2 regions of the Nocardia cyriacigeorgica GUH-2 genome follow, and region 2 is predicted to be linked to the other one. Evidence: riboswitches for the same ligand, from Rfam matches in the RefSeq annotation. Region 2 holds a riboswitch; the other holds the start of a gene.
The links. A riboswitch is a leader RNA that binds a small molecule or an ion and turns the genes downstream of it on or off. The one in region 2 is predicted to bind cobalamin.
Positions count from the first base shown of each region.

Region 1: linked by a shared signal. The riboswitch ahead of NOCYR_RS02215 (CbtB domain-containing protein) and the one ahead of metE (5-methyltetrahydropteroyltriglutamate--homocysteine S-methyltransferase) in region 2 are both predicted to bind cobalamin.

Region 1 covers NC_016887.1:472,600-480,564, forward strand. Annotated here, with positions in the region: gene NOCYR_RS02180 (histidine kinase) at 1-1,281, opposite strand, end outside; gene NOCYR_RS02185 (ABC transporter ATP-binding protein) at 1,470-2,369, shown strand; gene NOCYR_RS02190 (ABC transporter permease subunit) at 2,366-3,235, shown strand; gene NOCYR_RS02200 (SRPBCC family protein) at 3,586-4,041, shown strand; gene NOCYR_RS02205 (OsmC family peroxiredoxin) at 4,102-4,545, shown strand; gene NOCYR_RS02210 (CbtA family protein) at 4,700-5,497, opposite strand; gene NOCYR_RS02215 (CbtB domain-containing protein) at 5,488-5,691, opposite strand; cobalamin riboswitch at 5,722-5,873, opposite strand; gene NOCYR_RS02220 (antibiotic biosynthesis monooxygenase family protein) at 5,913-6,233, opposite strand; gene NOCYR_RS02225 (alpha/beta fold hydrolase) at 6,313-7,152, shown strand; gene NOCYR_RS02230 (A/G-specific adenine glycosylase) at 7,283-7,965, opposite strand, start outside.
Region 2 covers NC_016887.1:4,297,106-4,305,070, forward strand. Annotated here, with positions in the region: gene NOCYR_RS19500 (pyruvate carboxylase) at 1-2,549, opposite strand, end outside; gene NOCYR_RS19505 (glycosyltransferase) at 2,735-3,616, opposite strand; cobalamin riboswitch at 3,770-3,953, shown strand; gene metE (5-methyltetrahydropteroyltriglutamate--homocysteine S-methyltransferase) at 4,100-6,367, shown strand; gene NOCYR_RS19515 (hypothetical protein) at 6,770-7,675, shown strand; gene NOCYR_RS19520 (bifunctional 2-methylcitrate synthase/citrate synthase) at 7,688-7,965, opposite strand, start outside.

The DNA.
Region 1 (7,965 bases), 2.4 Mb from region 2:
GTGGGCCCGTTCCCGCATTCCGATGATTCCGTTGCCGCCGGTGGTGCCGGTGCGCACGGGGGCGCTGGTGGGGCGGGTGTTGTCGATGGTGAAGTCGATCGAGTCGGAGGTGTAGCGGATGGTGACGGTGGCGTCGGCGCCGGGCGCGTGCCGGACGACGTTGGTCAGCGATTCCTGGATGATCCGGGCGGCCGCCACATCGATGACGCTGGGCAGCGGCGCGACGGTACCGAGTACACGGGTGTGCACCGTCAGGCCCGCTTCGCGGATGCGGTGTAGCAGGTCGTCCAGGTCGGCGATGCTCGGTGCCGGGCTGCGCGGGGCGGCGGGCTGTTCGGGCGTCTCGGTGGCCTCGGGTTCGGCCGGGCTCTGCTCGCGGCCGTCGACCGTGGAAGCCTCCGAACGAGGCGTCGGCACAGCTCCCGGCATCGTGGTGCGGCGGCGCCTGGCCCGCGCGCGGCGCCGGCGACCCCGGCTCGCGCGTTGATCCGGATCCGGCGTCGCCTCCGGCTCGGTGTCGACGTCTTCGCCGCCGACCGGGCTTCCGGTGCGGATGGTGTGCAGCAGCGTATGCACCTCGGCCAGCGCGTCCTTGCTCGCGCCCTTGATCGCGGTGAGTGCGGACGCGGCTTGGTCCGGTTTCTTGTCGAACAGTTCCAGCGCCACCGAGGCCTGCACATTGATCAGCGACAGGCTGTGGGCAAGCACATCGTGCAGTTCCCGCGCGATGGCCAGCCGTTCCTCACTGGCCTGGCGCCTGCGCTGGGCTTCCTCGTCGCGCCGGGCGGCTTCGGCCCGCTGTCTGCGCGCCTCCAGCACCGCCTCGCGCTGGCGAATGCCTTCGGCCAGGCCCACCAGCACCGTCAGCCACGCCATCAGCCCGAAGATCTGCCAGCCCTCGGTGGGGCGGCCGAGCAGCGCGGGCAGTGGCCAGACCATCAACAGGTAGCCCAGCAGCACCAGCGGATAGGTCCACCATCGCGATCCGCGGGTGGCGGCGGTGATGAAGGCGATGATCAGCGACAGGAAGATCGGCCCGTACCCGTAGTCCAGCGACAGGTAGCTCACGCAGACAGCGAGCGTGATCAGCAGGACCGGATACGGCTGATATCGGCGAAACAGCAGCGCGACCGGCCCCGCCAGCAACAGCGTGTAGCCGAGGACATCGAGGGTGCGTACTCCGGTCTGTCCGAAGTTGGCCCCGCGCCCGCCGATCACCTGCACCACGGCGACGACAAGCGCCACCCCCCAGTCCCATCCGACCAGGCCCCGACCCGCCATCCCGAACTCCCGCACCTTATGCACCCTATTCGCCCAGTAGCCGGAATCCATCCGTACCGACACGTATTTCCCGGATACGCGCCGTGCACACCCTCGCATCCGGCCTGGATCCGTACGACACCGGACGTACCCGAAGCCGCGTCGCGCGACGGATGTGACCGGCGGGCGGGGCGAGGAGGGTTTGGGTCATGACGGATTCGATCGTGCGGACCACGGAGCTGACCAAGCGCTACGGCACCCATCTCGCGGTGGATCGGGTGGATATGCGGGTGCGGCCGGGCGAGATCTACGGCTTCCTCGGGCCCAACGGGGCAGGTAAGACGACGACGTTGCGGATGCTCGTCGGATTGATCGCACCGAGCGCGGGCTCGGCCACCGTGCTGGGCCATGCGCCCGGCGATCCCGCGGTGGTCCGCCGCATCGGTGTGCTGATCGAGGGCCCGGGCTTCTACCCGTACCTGTCCGGCCGGGACAACCTGCTGGTCATGGCCCGTTATCGCGGGCTCGGCCGCGCCGAGGTGGACGAAGCGCTGGAGCGGGTGGGTCTGGCGGCCCGCGCCGCCGACCGCTATCGCACCTATTCGCTCGGTATGAAGCAGCGACTAGGCGTGGGTACGGCCCTGCTCGGCCGCCCGGACCTGCTGATTCTGGACGAGCCGACCAATGGCCTCGACCCGGCCGGCATGGCGGAAATGCGGTCGCTGATCACCGATCTGGCCGCCGACGGGCACACCGTGCTGCTGTCGAGCCACATGCTCAGCGAGGTACAGGAGATCTGCCACCGGGTCGGCGTCATTTCCGGCGGCCGATTACTGGCCGAATCGACGGTAACCGAACTGCGTGGCGCCGCATCGCTATTGGTGCGCGCCGAACCGGCCGACCTGGCCTTCCCGGCGATCCGCGCCGTGGTCGGTGAGCCGACGATGCTGACCGCGGCCGGTATCCGGGTGGAAGCGAGCGCCGACGCGGCGCCCAAGATCGCCAGGGCGGTCGTCGAATCAGGCGCGGACCTGCTCGAACTTCGCGTCGACGAGAAATCCCTCGAGGAAGTGTTCTTCGAAATGACCGGTCTGGAGGCCGTGCAATGAGTATGCGCATCATGCCGATGACGGATCTGCTGGCCAGTGTGCGGGCCGAACGGCTGCGGCTGACGAAATGGCCCGCGTTCTGGATCATCCTGGGCACCTGGATCCTGTTGAACCTCACCTTCGCCTACCTGTTCAACTACCTGGCCTACCGGTCCGGCGAACAAACGGCGATGTCGGACGGATTGCCGAAAGACCAACTGCTCCAGCAACTACTGCCCGCGGCGGTGCCGGAGGTCTTCACCCAGGGCATGGCCATGTTCGGTGGCGCATTGATGCTGATTCTCGGCGCGCTCACCATCGGCAGCGGCTACGGGTGGGGCACCTGGAAGACCGTGCTCACCCAGGGCCCGTCGCGGATCGTCGCGATCACCGGGACGATGATCTGCCTGGCCGTCGTGGTGGTGGGGCTGGTGGTGGTCGCGTTCGTGGTGGACCTGGGGGTGGCTTCGCTGATCGCGACTAGTGAATCGCAACCGCTGGTGCTGCCGTCGGTGCGGCATTCGCTGGACGGAATCGTCAGCGGCAGCCTGATTCTGGGCATGTGGACGCTGGCCGGCGCGCTGATCGGTGCCATCGCTCGCGGTCCGGCGCTGGCCGTCGGTCTCGGGCTGGTCTGGGTGCTGGTGGTGGAAAACCTGCTGCGCGGGGTTGCGGGCATCTTCGCGCCGATCGAGGCGTTCACCGATCTGCTACCCGGCACCGCGGCGGGCTCGCTGGCGGGCGCGATGCGCAGTACCGATGCGGCGCCCACGCCCGGCGTGCTCGACATCCTGACCCGCACCGAATCCGTCATCGCACTCGTGAGTTACACAGCGGTCTTCGTACTCGCCACCATCTGGCTGATCCGCCGCCGCGATCTGGTGTGAAGCCTCACTGCCCGAGCACGGTGTGTGAGCTGCCGCTGAGCCCCGGCGACCTGTGCCGGGGCCAAGCCGCTCGAGGGGCCACCGCGATCGAATTGGTGTCGGGATAGCGGGATACAGCGTGCCGCTAACCGGTCGGCACCGACCAAGCGGTCCGCATCGGAATCGGCGACGCCGCCGCGATCGTGCTCGGCATCCTCGTGCATCGTGATCCGTTGAGCGCGGGACGATTTGTGGCATCGGCGCTGATCGTCACCGCAATCGTGCAAGCCGAGGTGACCGATCCCGGGTAATCGGATCACCGCTTCGGCAAACCGTCCGACGGGCCGGTGCGCGCGGGTAAGGTCGGTCTGATGGTCGATCAGCATGTGCGTTATCCGGACCTGTCGGCACGGCCTCACGAACTCACCGTCGAGCGGGTCATGACGGCATCGCCGTCGTTGTTGTACCTGGCCTGGACCCAGGGCTTCGACATCTGGTTCGCGATCCCCGAATCGGTCCGCATGCGCCCGCAGGTGGGTGAACCCTTCTACTTCGAAGCCGACAATCAGGGCACGCCGGTCCCGCATTACGGGCGTTTCCTGCGGCTCGAGCCCGAGCGGTGCCTCGAGCTCACCTGGGTCACCGGCGCGGGCGGCACCGAAGGCGCGGAGACCCTCGTCCGGGTGGATTTCGTCAAGCAGCCGCGAGGTATTCGAATCAAGTTGCGGCACAGTGGTTTTCCGAACCGGGAAGCCTGCGATCGGCATCGCGCCGCCTGGCCGGCCGTGCTGGAGCAGCTGGACAAGCGAACCGCTGCCGCGGGCTGAGCGAGGCGGGTAGGTTCGAACGGAGAAACCTCTCGTCAACCGATCGTGGAAAGGACTGTGATGCCCACACGTACCGCGCGCACCGCATGGACCGGCGGCCTGCAGGACGGCACCGGACAGGTCGAGCTGGCCAGCTCGGGTGCAGGCAAGTACGACGTGTCGTTCCCGAAGCGGGCCGCCGACAATGCCGAGGGCGCCACCAGCCCGGAGGAACTGATCGCGGCCGCGCATTCGTCCTGCTACGCGATGGCCCTGTCGGCCGAGATCGGCAATGCCGGTGCCACCCCGCGCAGCCTCGACGTCACCGCCGACGTCACCCTCGCTCCCGACCCGGCGGGCGGGTTCCGCATCAGCGGAATCAAGATCACCGTCCGCGGCCGCGTCGACGGCCTCGACGACGCCGCTTTCCGCACCGCCGCCGAAGCCGCCAAGTCCGGCTGCCCGGTCAGCAAGGCCCTGGCCGGCGTCGACAACATCACCCTGGACGCCGCACTGGAGTCCTGAGCGCACGCCCGGGTCCACCGGCTATCGGGGACCCGGGCGTTTCCGTGCGGTCTTCATCGTCGCGCCGCCCCCGCATCCCGGTGGATCCGGTATCGACGAGAAAGGCAGTGCCGGTCATGGAAACCGACACTGCCCATGGATTTCTCGATGCGGATCAGCCCGCGGAAACAGCCGCCGGCACCGGGGTACGAGACCGGTCGGCGAACTCGGTGAGCACCGCGTAGCCGAGACCCAGGCAGGCCCACAGCGTCGTCGAGACCGCGAGCGAGGAGATCCGGAACTCCCACAGCAGGCTCGCCGGGAAGTCGGCGCCGACCTCGTTCACTCCCGGCAGGACGATGTAACCGATTGCGGTGAGCAGCACGAACGCGCCCACCCCGGCGGTCAGCCGGAGCGTTTCCGGCCGCTCGGCGAGCAGCTTCCACACGTAGACGCCCGCGCCGACGGCGACTATCCCGAGCAGCACCGCCGCCAGCCACAGCAGCGTCCGGTCGTTGATCGTCTCCGGATCGCCGACCGCGGGCGGATTGGCCGGGTACTTGAAGAACGGCACCGCGACGATGCCCGCCCAGCCGCCCACGCCGAGCCCGAGCGCGAGCTTCGGCCCGGACAGTGCGGTGTAGTGGCGCGCGACATGCGCGGCGGCGCCGAAGATCGCGCCGAACGCCATCCCGGCCAGGCCGAGCGCGAGGAACTGGCCCGCCTTCTGGCCGGAGCGGCTGACCAGCGGTTCTTCCTCGTCGCCGTGGCTGTGCCCGCCGGATGCCTGCTCGCCATGCGTATGCCCATCGGCACCTGCGTCGGCGGCCGCACCGGCTTCCTCGATGGCGATCGCCGCCTCCACCTTGGGCTCGCCGACGAAATATCCGACGGTGCCCGCCAGCAGACCGGCGACCAGGCCGGCCAGCAGACCACGAAGTAACAGGGTGCGCAGAGTTCCGGTCAGTGGCACGGAAGACCCAGCAGGTGACGTCCGTCGTGCATCAGCTCATGCATGAACATCCCGCTGCGCGAGATGGCGCCCTGATCGAATCCGACCAGGTACAGGGTGAGCAGTGCGAGCAGAACGACACCAACCGTGATGAGCACGGTAGCCAGGGAATCGGTGACCCGGGCGGATACGCCGGGGGTGTGCACGAAGGCCATTGCCAGTCCTCCTTGGGATAAACGCGTCCCGTCGAGTGGTCGCGAAGGTGCCGGTGTCTGGCTTTCCGGCACCGAACCCGGTGGCTGGAACACAGTGGCGCGACCGCTCCGGAATTGCACCGGATTACCGCGTCACCTACGCGTTTGTCCCTCGAACTGTGACACCCCACAGCCGCCGTCGTCAATATCGGGTGGCGACGGCTGCCGGGTGCGTAAAGGCCTCAGCCCGCGGAAGCCGCCTTGCCCGCGACGTCGAGCACGACCTCGAATTCGAGCAGCGAGGCACCGGTGGCGACCGGCTTCTGCTGCTGGCCGGCATGCGCTTCGCGGGCCGGGCCATCACGCCAGGCGGCGAAGGATTCTTCCGAATCCCATTGCGTCACCACGAAGTACCGGTTCTCTCCGGCGGTCGGCCGCAGCAGCTGGAAGCCGAGGAAGCCCGGCGAGTTCTCCACCGCGTGCGCCCGGTGGGCGAAGCGCTTCTCCAGCTCGGGGCCGGCGCCCTCGGGAACCTCGATCGCATTGATCTTCACAACAGACATGCCTCGATTCTGCCCCCTCGGACCGCGAGGGCAGGCAGGTGCGACGGTTATCACCGACGGGTGCGGCACAATCGCGGACGTGTTGTACGACGAAGGCGGGACGGGCACGCCGCTGCTGCTGTTGCACGGCCTGATGGGCAGCGCGCGCACCTGGCGCGATCACCTGGACTGGCTGCGCGGCTTCGGCCACGTCTACACCTTCGACGCCGCCGGCCACGGCAGACCGGCCCCCGCCGAGTTGAGCACCGAGGCCTTCGTCGCCGATCTGGCCGCCGCGACCGCGTCCATCGCCGAACCCATGGTGGTGATCGGCCATTCGATGGGCGGGCTGCACGCCTGGATGTTCGCCGCGCAGTTCCCGGAACGGGTGAAAGCGCTGGTGGTCGAGGATATGGCCCCCGATTTCACCGGCCGCACCGCCGCGCACTGGGCCGCCATGATCGAGGCCTGGCCGCAGCCGTTCCCCGACGAGGCCGCGGTGCTCGACTTCTTCGGCCCGGTCGCCGGACGCTACTTCCTCGCCTCCTTCGACCACGGCCCCGACGGCTACCGGCTACACGGCTCGGTGTCGACGTTCCGCGACATCTCCGAGGAGTGGGGGACCAGGGACTTCTGGACGCAGTGGCGCACCATCGAGGTGCCCGCGCTGCTGATCGAAGGCGAACACACCATCACCCCGCCGGGCCAGATGCGCGCGATGGCGGAGGTCCATCCCGGCGCCGAATACGTGCTGGTGCCCGATGCCGGTCACCTGGTGCACGACGATCAGCCCGAGCGTTATCGGGCGGAGGTGAGCGGGTTCCTGGGCCGTGTGCTCGGCGGTGAGCCGATCGGCGATGACCCGCGCCCGGGTCTCGCTCGCACGTTGCCTGATACTCCGGCGCCCGCAGCGGCATCGGATGAGGGACCGGCTGACTGATTCGAGCGCGGATCCACAGACAGCGGCCGCCGCGAACTCTGGCTGAGCCGAGCGATACCGAACCGCGCTTACCGCCGGCGCGGCCGGTGCTGCGCGAAGGATCCGGGCGAGCTGCTGACGTACCCCGAGGTCAGCTCCCGGGTTCGACGTGCCCGGCCTCGCCCGCCAGCGCGAACAACCCGTCGGCCGTCTGCTCGATGAGCCCGTCCACCAACAGCGAGTCCAGCGCCCGGTCCCGCTGACCCGGGTCGCGGGTCCACGCCATATCCAGCCGCACCCGCTCGACCGGACCGGACGCGTCCCGGAGCACATCCATCAGCCGCCCTCTGGCCTGCCGGTCGGTGCCCTCGTACTTCTGCGTCCGTCGCACTACCTGCGAGGCGGGCCGGCCTGCCTCGTTCCAGGCACAGCGGGGCAGCGGACAGTTGTCGCAGGAGGGGGAGCGGGCGGTGCAGATCAGCGCGCCGAGCTCCATCAGGGCGGCGGAGAAAGTCGCGGCGCGCGGCACCGACGCCGGCAGCAGGGCCTCCGTCTCGCGAAGACCCTTCGCCGACGGATTACCGGCATCCGCCTTCCCGTGCACCGCTCGGGCAACCACGCGGCGAACATTGGTGTCCACCACCGGAACTCGCTGCCCGTAGGCGAAACACGCGACGGCGCGGGCGGTGTACGCGCCGATCCCGGGCAGGCCGAGCAGCACCTCGACGTCCTCGGGCACCCGATCCCCGTGCTCGCTCGCAAGCACCCGCGCGCATTCGTGCAGTCGCAGCGCGCGGCGCGGATATCCGAGCTTGCCCCACGCCCGCAGCACCT
Region 2 (7,965 bases):
TCGACCTCTTCGAACCGATCGCCGAGGCCGAGCGCGATCGCCTGCTGCCGCAGGTTCGACAGCTGACCGCCGGGGATCTCATGGGTGTAGACGCGGCCGGTCGGTGCGGGCAGACCGGACTCGAACGGCGCGTACACCTTGCGCAGCGCCTCCCAGTACGGCTCCAGATCGCAGACGTTCTGCAAGTTCAGCCCGGTGTCGTGCGGACTGTTGGCCGCGGCCGCCACGATCGCCGACAGGGCGGGCTGACTGGTGGTGCCGGCCATCGCGGCACTGGCACCGTCGACGGCGTCGGCGCCGGCCTGCCAGGCCGCCAGGTAGGTGGCCAGCTGACCGCCGGGGGTGTCGTGGGTGTGCACGTGCACCGGCAGATCGAAGTTGCTGCGCAGCGCCGAGACCAGGGTGGCGGCGGCGGGCGCGCGCAGCAGGCCGGCCATGTCCTTGATGGCGAGCACGTGGGCGCCCGCGTCGACGATCTGCTCGGCGAGCTTGAGGTAGTAGTCGAGGGTGTAGATGTTCTCGTCCGGGTTGGACAGGTCGCCGGTGTAGCTCATCGCGACTTCGGCCACCGCGGTTCCGGTTTCGCGGACCGCGTCGATGGCCGGGCGCATCTGGTCGACGTTGTTGAGCGCGTCGAAGATGCGGAAGATGTCGATACCGGTGGCCGTGGCCTCGGAGACGAACGCCCGGGTCACCTTCTCCGGGTACGGCGTGTAGCCGACGGTGTTGCGGCCGCGCAGCAGCATCTGCAGGCAGATATTCGGGATCGCCTCGCGCAGCGCGGCCAGCCGCTCCCACGGGTCCTCGTAGAGGAAGCGCAGCGCGACGTCGTAGGTGGCGCCGCCCCAGGCCTCGATCGACAGCAGCTCGGGAGTCAGCCGGGCGACGTGACCGGCCACCGCGAGCAGTCCGCCGGTGCGTACCCGGGTAGCCAGCAGGGACTGATGGGCATCGCGGAAGGTGGTGTCGGTGACCGCGACGGCGTCCTGTTCGCGCAGCGCCCGCGCGAAACCCTCGGGGCCCAGCGTCAGCAGCCGCTGACGCGAGCCGTCCGGCGGCGGCACCGACAGGTCGATGGCGGGCAGTTTGTCGTGCGGGTACACCGCGGTCGGGCGCTCACCGTGCGGCTTGTTGACGGTGACGTCGGCCAGGTACTCGAGGATCTTGGTGCCGCGGTCGGCGGACCGGCGCAGGTCCAGCAGCTGCGGGCGCTCATCGATGAACGAGGTGGTGACCTTGCCGGCCCGGAAGTCCGGATCGTCGAGCACCGCGAGCAGGAACGGGATGTTGGTGGTGACACCGCGGATGCGGAACTCGGCCAGCGCGCGCCGGGCCCGGGCGGCCGCCGCCGGGAAATCGCGGCCCCGGCAGGTCAGCTTGACCAGCATGGAGTCGAAGTAGGCGCCGATCTCGGCACCGAGGTTGGCGCCGCCGTCGAGCCGGATACCCGCGCCGCCCGGGGTGCGGTAGGCGGTGATGCGGCCGGTGTCGGGGCGGAAGCCGTTGGCCGGGTCCTCGGTGGTGATCCGGCACTGCATGGCCGCGCCGCGGATGGCGACGGTGTCCTGGCTCAGCCCGAGATCGGCCAGCGATTCACCGGCGGCGATGCGCAGCTGCGACTGCACCAGATCCACATCGGTGATCTCCTCGGTCACCGTGTGCTCGACCTGGATTCGCGGGTTCATCTCGATGAAGACGTGGTTGCCGCGCTCGTCGAGCAGGAACTCGACGGTGCCTGCGCAGCTGTAGCCGATCTCGCGGGCGAAGGCCACCGCGTCGGCGCAGATCTTCTCGCGCAGTGCGGGATCGAGGTTCGGCGCGGGCGCCAGCTCGATCACCTTCTGATGGCGACGCTGCACCGAACAGTCGCGCTCGAACAGGTGCATGACGTTGCCCTGGGTGTCGGCCAGGATCTGCACCTCGATGTGGCGCGGGTTCACCACGGCCTGTTCGAGGAAGACGGTCGGGTCGCCGAAGGCCGATTCGGCCTCGCGGGAGGCGGCTTCGATGGATTCACGCAGCTGCGCGGGCGTGGCGACGCGGCGCATACCGCGACCGCCACCACCGGCGACCGCCTTGACGAAGACCGGGAATTCCATCGTTTCCGCCGCCGCGAGCAGCTCGTCGACGTTTGCCGACGGTTCGCTCGACTTCAGCACCGGCAGTCCGGCCGCCTTGGCCGCGGCGATAGCGCGCGCCTTGTTACCGGCGAGCTCGAGTACCTCGGCGGAGGGGCCGATGAAGGTGATGCCCTCGCGTGCGCAGGCCGCGGCGAGGTCGGGGTTCTCGGACAGGAAGCCGTAGCCGGGGTAGATCGCGTCGGCACCGGCTGTCTTGGCCGCCTCGATGATGGCGTCGATGGACAGGTATGCCCGGACGGGGTGGCCTTCCTCGCCGATCTGATAGGCCTCGTCCGCCTTCAGGCGGTGGACCGAGTTGCGGTCCTCATGCGGGAAGACGGCCACCGTCCCGATGCCGAGTTCGTAGGCCGCGCGGAAGGCGCGGATGGCGATTTCGCCGCGGTTGGCAACCAAGACTTTCGAGAACATTGACCTAAGGTACCCGCCTTCGCACCGTGGGCCGACAGGGAAGTCCCCTTCGGGGCAATCTTCACAACCGGTCCTTGCACGGTTGCGAAGTTGCGTTCATCCGGCCGTCATATCTCACCGCCCGGCCCGGCGGATCGTGCGGAGAACTCCGCGCCGTAGCTACTGGCCGGTTACCTACTGGCGAGTCACCACCAGCGCAGGGTGCGGTGTCGCAGGCCACCACGCAATTGGCCGACGCCGACGCCCATCAGCAGGCCACGCTCCTCACCGGTCAGCCCGCGCGAGAATGCGAGCCGGACCAGGCGGATCAGCACCTCCGGCAGATGGATCTGCGGAAGACCGTTGTCCGGGAACTCCGCATTGAGCCGGGCCAACCCGATCCCGCGGGCCCGGCCCTGCCGGAAGCCCGGCCGGAAACCACGGCGATAGCGATAGGCGACCAGCGCCTCGGGCAAGAACCCGGTGCGGAATCCTTCGCGATGGGCTTTCCAGCCGAAGGCGAGATCTTCGTTGGCGGCATAGGTGACGTCGATGCCGCCGAGTTTGCGATAGACATTCGCCCGGCATGCCATCGCACAGCCGACGATCACCGGGGCGAACACACCGGCCGGCTGGAACTGCTCCGGCTCGGGCACCTCCGCAATGCCCCGGCGGTTGTCGGCATTGAGCGAGCGGCCTTCGACCGCACAACTGATCAGGTCGTAGCCCTCGTCGAGGAATGCCAGCATGCGGCGCATCCAGTCCGGATGCACGCGGTCGTCGTGGTCGCAGAACAGCAGGACCTCGCCGGTGGCGTGCTCGGCGCCGACGTTGCGGGCATAGGCCGCGCCCGCGGTGTCCGAGGCCGGCACGTAGCGCAGGTTCAGCCGGGTGCCCAGCGGGTGGGCGGCCAGATGCGCCTCGAGGCCGGGTGCGCTGCGGTTGTCCGCGACGACGACCTCGAACTCGCCGGGGTGGTCTTGTTCGGCGAGTGCCGCGAGCTGCTCGTCGAGGTGGCCTCGATCGGCATCGGTGGCGATGTGCGCGGGAATGACGACCGAGGTCATCGGGGTTTTCGGCGCCAGCACGGCTCCTCCTCCTCGCCGGTGTGAAAATCCGATATTTAGGTTAGGACAGGACCGGGCGGCTCACCACTCGAGCGCTGCCCCGACTATCGTGGGCACCGCAGCTGGTTCGCCGGCCGGACGACTTGGAGCCCCGAACGTCCGTCCCCGGCGTCGAAGCCCGCCCCCGTGGCGGGTGAGAGGGAACCCGGTGGAAATCCGGGACTGTCCCGCAGCGGTGAGTGGGAACGACCGCCGTCATCAGCACTGGGCACACCGCCTGGGAAGCGACGGCCAGTAGGTCGGCCGAAGTGGCCGGTGCCCGCGAGTCCGAAGACCTGCCCGTTGTGCCGGATACGCCGTATCCGGCGGCCATCGCCTCGTGGACCGGGCGCTCGCCACCAGTGTTGCCATAACGACCCGTCTGCCGGGTCGTCCGGGGCCTCATCGGTGCCGTGCGTTTCCGAAACGGCGATTGCTGTCGAACTTCAGCACTGGAGAAACACCGTGACTGTTCTTACCCATACCCCGTTCACCGCAACGGTTCTCGGACTTCCCCGGGTGGGGCCACGCCGGGAACTCAAGCGCGCCACCGAGTCCTATTGGGCCGGACGCATCGACGCCGCCGAGCTGCACCGCGTCGCCCGCGAATTACGTCGCGCCCAGTACACCGAATTGCGCATCGCCGGAATGGATTCGATTCCGGTCGGCACCTTCTCCTACTACGACCAGATGCTCGACACCGCCGTGCTCCTCGGCGCCCTGCCGGCGCGGGTGGCCGGTATCGCGGACCCGCTGGACCGCTATTTCGCCGCCGCGCGCGGCACCGATGCGGTCGAACCACTCGAGATGACCAAGTGGTTCGACACCAACTATCACTACCTGGTGCCGGAGATCGACGCGCAGACCACATTCAGCCTGCACCCGGAGGCGGTGCTCGATCAGCTGCGCGAGGCGATCGAGCTCGGCGTGCCCGCGCGGCCGGTGATCATCGGGCCGGTCACCTTCCTGAAGCTCGCGAAATCCACCGGTGGGGCGGCGCTCGACCGCATCGACGAGCTGGTGCCGCTCTACCGCGAGTTGCTGCGGCTGCTGGCCGAGGCGGGCGCGAGCTGGGTGCAGATCGATGAGCCGGTGCTGGTCACCGATCTGACCGAAGACGAACTGGCCATTGTGCGACGCGTCTACACCGAGCTCACCGTATCCGCGCAACGCCCGGCCGTACTGGTGGCCACCTATTTCGGCACACCCGGCCCGGCGCTGGCGGCGCTCGCGGGCACCGATATCGAGGGCATCGCGGTCGATCTGGTCGCGGGCACCCAGGTCGACGAGGTGGCGGCGGTACCGGCGCTGGCGAACAAACTGCTAGTGGCCGGCGTGGTCGACGGACGCAATGTGTGGCGCGCCGATCTGGACGCCGTGCTGAGCACGCTCGGCACGCTGCTCGGTTGCGCGCGGTCGGTGGCGGTGTCGACCTCGTGCTCGCTGCTGCATGTGCCGTACTCGCTGGCGGTCGAGACCCGGCTCGATGAAGCGCTGCGGTCCTGGCTGGCCTTCGGTGCGGAGAAAGTCGGCGAGGTGTGGGTACTCGCCACCGGCCTGAGCGCGGGCACCGACGCCATCGCCGGGGAATTGGCCGCCGCACGTGCGGCCGCGGCGAGCCGTGCGGCCGATCCGCGGATCCGCAACGCCCAGGTGCGGGCCCGGCTCGACGCCCTGGGACCCGACGCCGTCCGCCGGGCTCCGGCCGACCAGCGCAGGCAGGTGCAGCGCGAACGCCTGGCCCTGCCGCCGTTGCCGACCACCACCATCGGTTCCTATCCGCAGACCTCGGCGATCCGGTTGGCGCGTGCGGCGCTGCGTTCGGGTGAGATCGACCGCGGCGAATACGAGCAGCGGATGCGCGACGAGATCGCCGACGTCATCGCCTTGCAGGAGAAGCTGGAGCTCGATGTGCTGGTGCACGGCGAGCCGGAACGCAATGACATGGTGCAGTATTTCGCCGAGCAGCTCGATGGTTTCGCGGCCACCGAGCTGGGCTGGGTGCAGTCCTACGGAACGCGCTGCGTCCGTCCGCCGATCCTGTTCGGTGATGTGGTGCGCCGCGCGCCGATGACGGTCGAGTGGATCACGTTCGCGCAGTCGCTGACCGATAAGCCGGTCAAGGGCATGCTGACCGGTCCGGTGACCATCCTGGCCTGGTCGTTCGTCCGCGATGATCAGCCGCTGGCGGATTCGGCTCGGCAGGTGGCGCTGGCGATCCGGGACGAGACGGTGGATCTGCAGAACGCGGGCATCCGGATCATCCAGGTCGACGAGCCGGCTCTGCGAGAACTTTTGCCGCTGCGGGCAACCGAGCAGCCGGCGTATCTGGACTGGTCGGTGCAGGCGTTCCGGCTGGCGACCTCCGGCGTCGCCGACGCCACCCAGATCCACACCCATCTGTGCTATTCGGAGTTCGGTGAGGTGATCGACGCGATCGCAGGCCTGGACGCCGACGTGACCTCGATCGAGGCGGCCCGCTCACGCATGGAGGTCCTCGACGATCTCACTGCCGCCGGCTTCGATCTCGGTGTCGGCCCCGGCGTCTACGACATCCACTCCCCCCGCGTCCCCGCCGTCGAAGAGATCACCGCATCCCTGCGCGCCGCCCTGAAAGCCGTCCCCGCCGACCGCCTCTGGGTCAACCCCGACTGCGGCCTGAAAACCCGCGGCCCCGCCGAAGTGGAAGCATCCCTCCGCAACATGGTCACCGCCGCCCGCGCCATCCGGTAGCCGGCCAGACCGAATGAACCGAGCTGGGCCGCACCCCTTTCCGGTGCGGCCCAGCCTCATATCAGCATCCTCCTGCCGCATGCCGGTTCATCCCTCCATCTCCCCCGCAGCTCCCTTCTCGTGCCGCCGGCCACGCTTCGCCACACACTCCTGGCATCGCCGTCCCACCCGCAGCACCGGCCGCTCCCTGGAATCCGGCGCCACTGCCCCGCGCCACACCGCCCGACACCCCTGATTCCGCTCCATGCGCCAACCCCTCCTCACACATCGGTTTCATCGTTTCGCCAGGTTGGACGGACCGACACCGGGTTTGGTTCCCTTCGCCACCAATAATTTTCGGCGCGCCGTACGACACGCCGACAAGTTGTGAACCTGTCGGTGCCCTGCCGTAGCTTCGCCGCCATGCCGTCACAGGTGCACGAGGTCTTCGTCGACATGTTTCGTACAGATCCGGAGCTGGCCGCCGGGCTACTCGCCGACGTCTTCGACATCGAACTACCCGACTATCGGGACGCACGGGCTTCCTCATGCGACTTCACCGACGTTTCCCCGACCGAGTTCCGAGGGGATACGGCACTGGTATTCGCCGATGCGGCGGGCGTCCCTGTGCTCGGGATCATCGTCGAAGTCCAACTACGGAAGGACCACAGCCGTCAGTGGAGCTGGCCGGTGTACCTCGCCACCCTGCGGGCCCGACTTCGCTGCCCAACGTACTTGATGGTGTTCTGTCCAGACCGTGGAGTTGCGGCTTGGTCCGGGCGGCCGATAGATCTCGGACATCCCGGCATGATCCTGCGCCCGCTGGTTCTTGGTCCGGAGATCATACCAGCCGTCACTGATCCAGAATTCGCCAAGGCCGCTCCCGAACGCGCGGTACTGTCGGCCATCGCTCATGCGGACGGCCCAAACTCCGCCGAAGTATTCGAATCCCTGGCCGCAGGCCTGGACAAAGCTGCCGATGACGTCGGCAAAATGTACTATGACCTGGTACTCGCGTTGCTTTCACCGGCAGCCAGGCACCGTCTGGAGGAATACATGAAGACCGTCGCCGCCAAGTACGAATATCAGAGCGACTTCGCCCGCAAGTACGTGGCCGAGGGCCGCGCCGAGGGCCGCGCCGAAGCACACGCGGAGGCGGTCGCGGCGCGAGTCGATGCCCTACTGACGGTCCTCGAAGTTCGGTGGGGCACGATTCCCGGCGACGTTCGGGCCCGTGTCGCCGCCAGCACAGATCTAAACCAGCTCAAGGCATGGACAGAACGTGCGAAGACCGCGAACAGCTCCGATGAGTTGTTCGCGGATCGCTAGCGAAAGTCCACGTCAGGCGACGACGAGTTCGCGTTGGTCGACGCCGACATACTCCGACAGCGGGCGGATCAACGCGTTCGACTGGGCCTGTTCGATGATGTGGGCGGTCCAGCCGGTGATGCGGCTCAGGACGAAAATGGGGGTGAACAGGGGGATGTCGAAGCCCATCAGGTGGTAGGTGGGGCCGGTGGGGAAGTCGAGGTTGGGTTTGATGCCGGTGGTTTCGGCCATGGCGCGTTCCAGTTCGGTGTAGATGCGCAGCCAGCGGGTGTCGCCGGTGACGGCGGTGA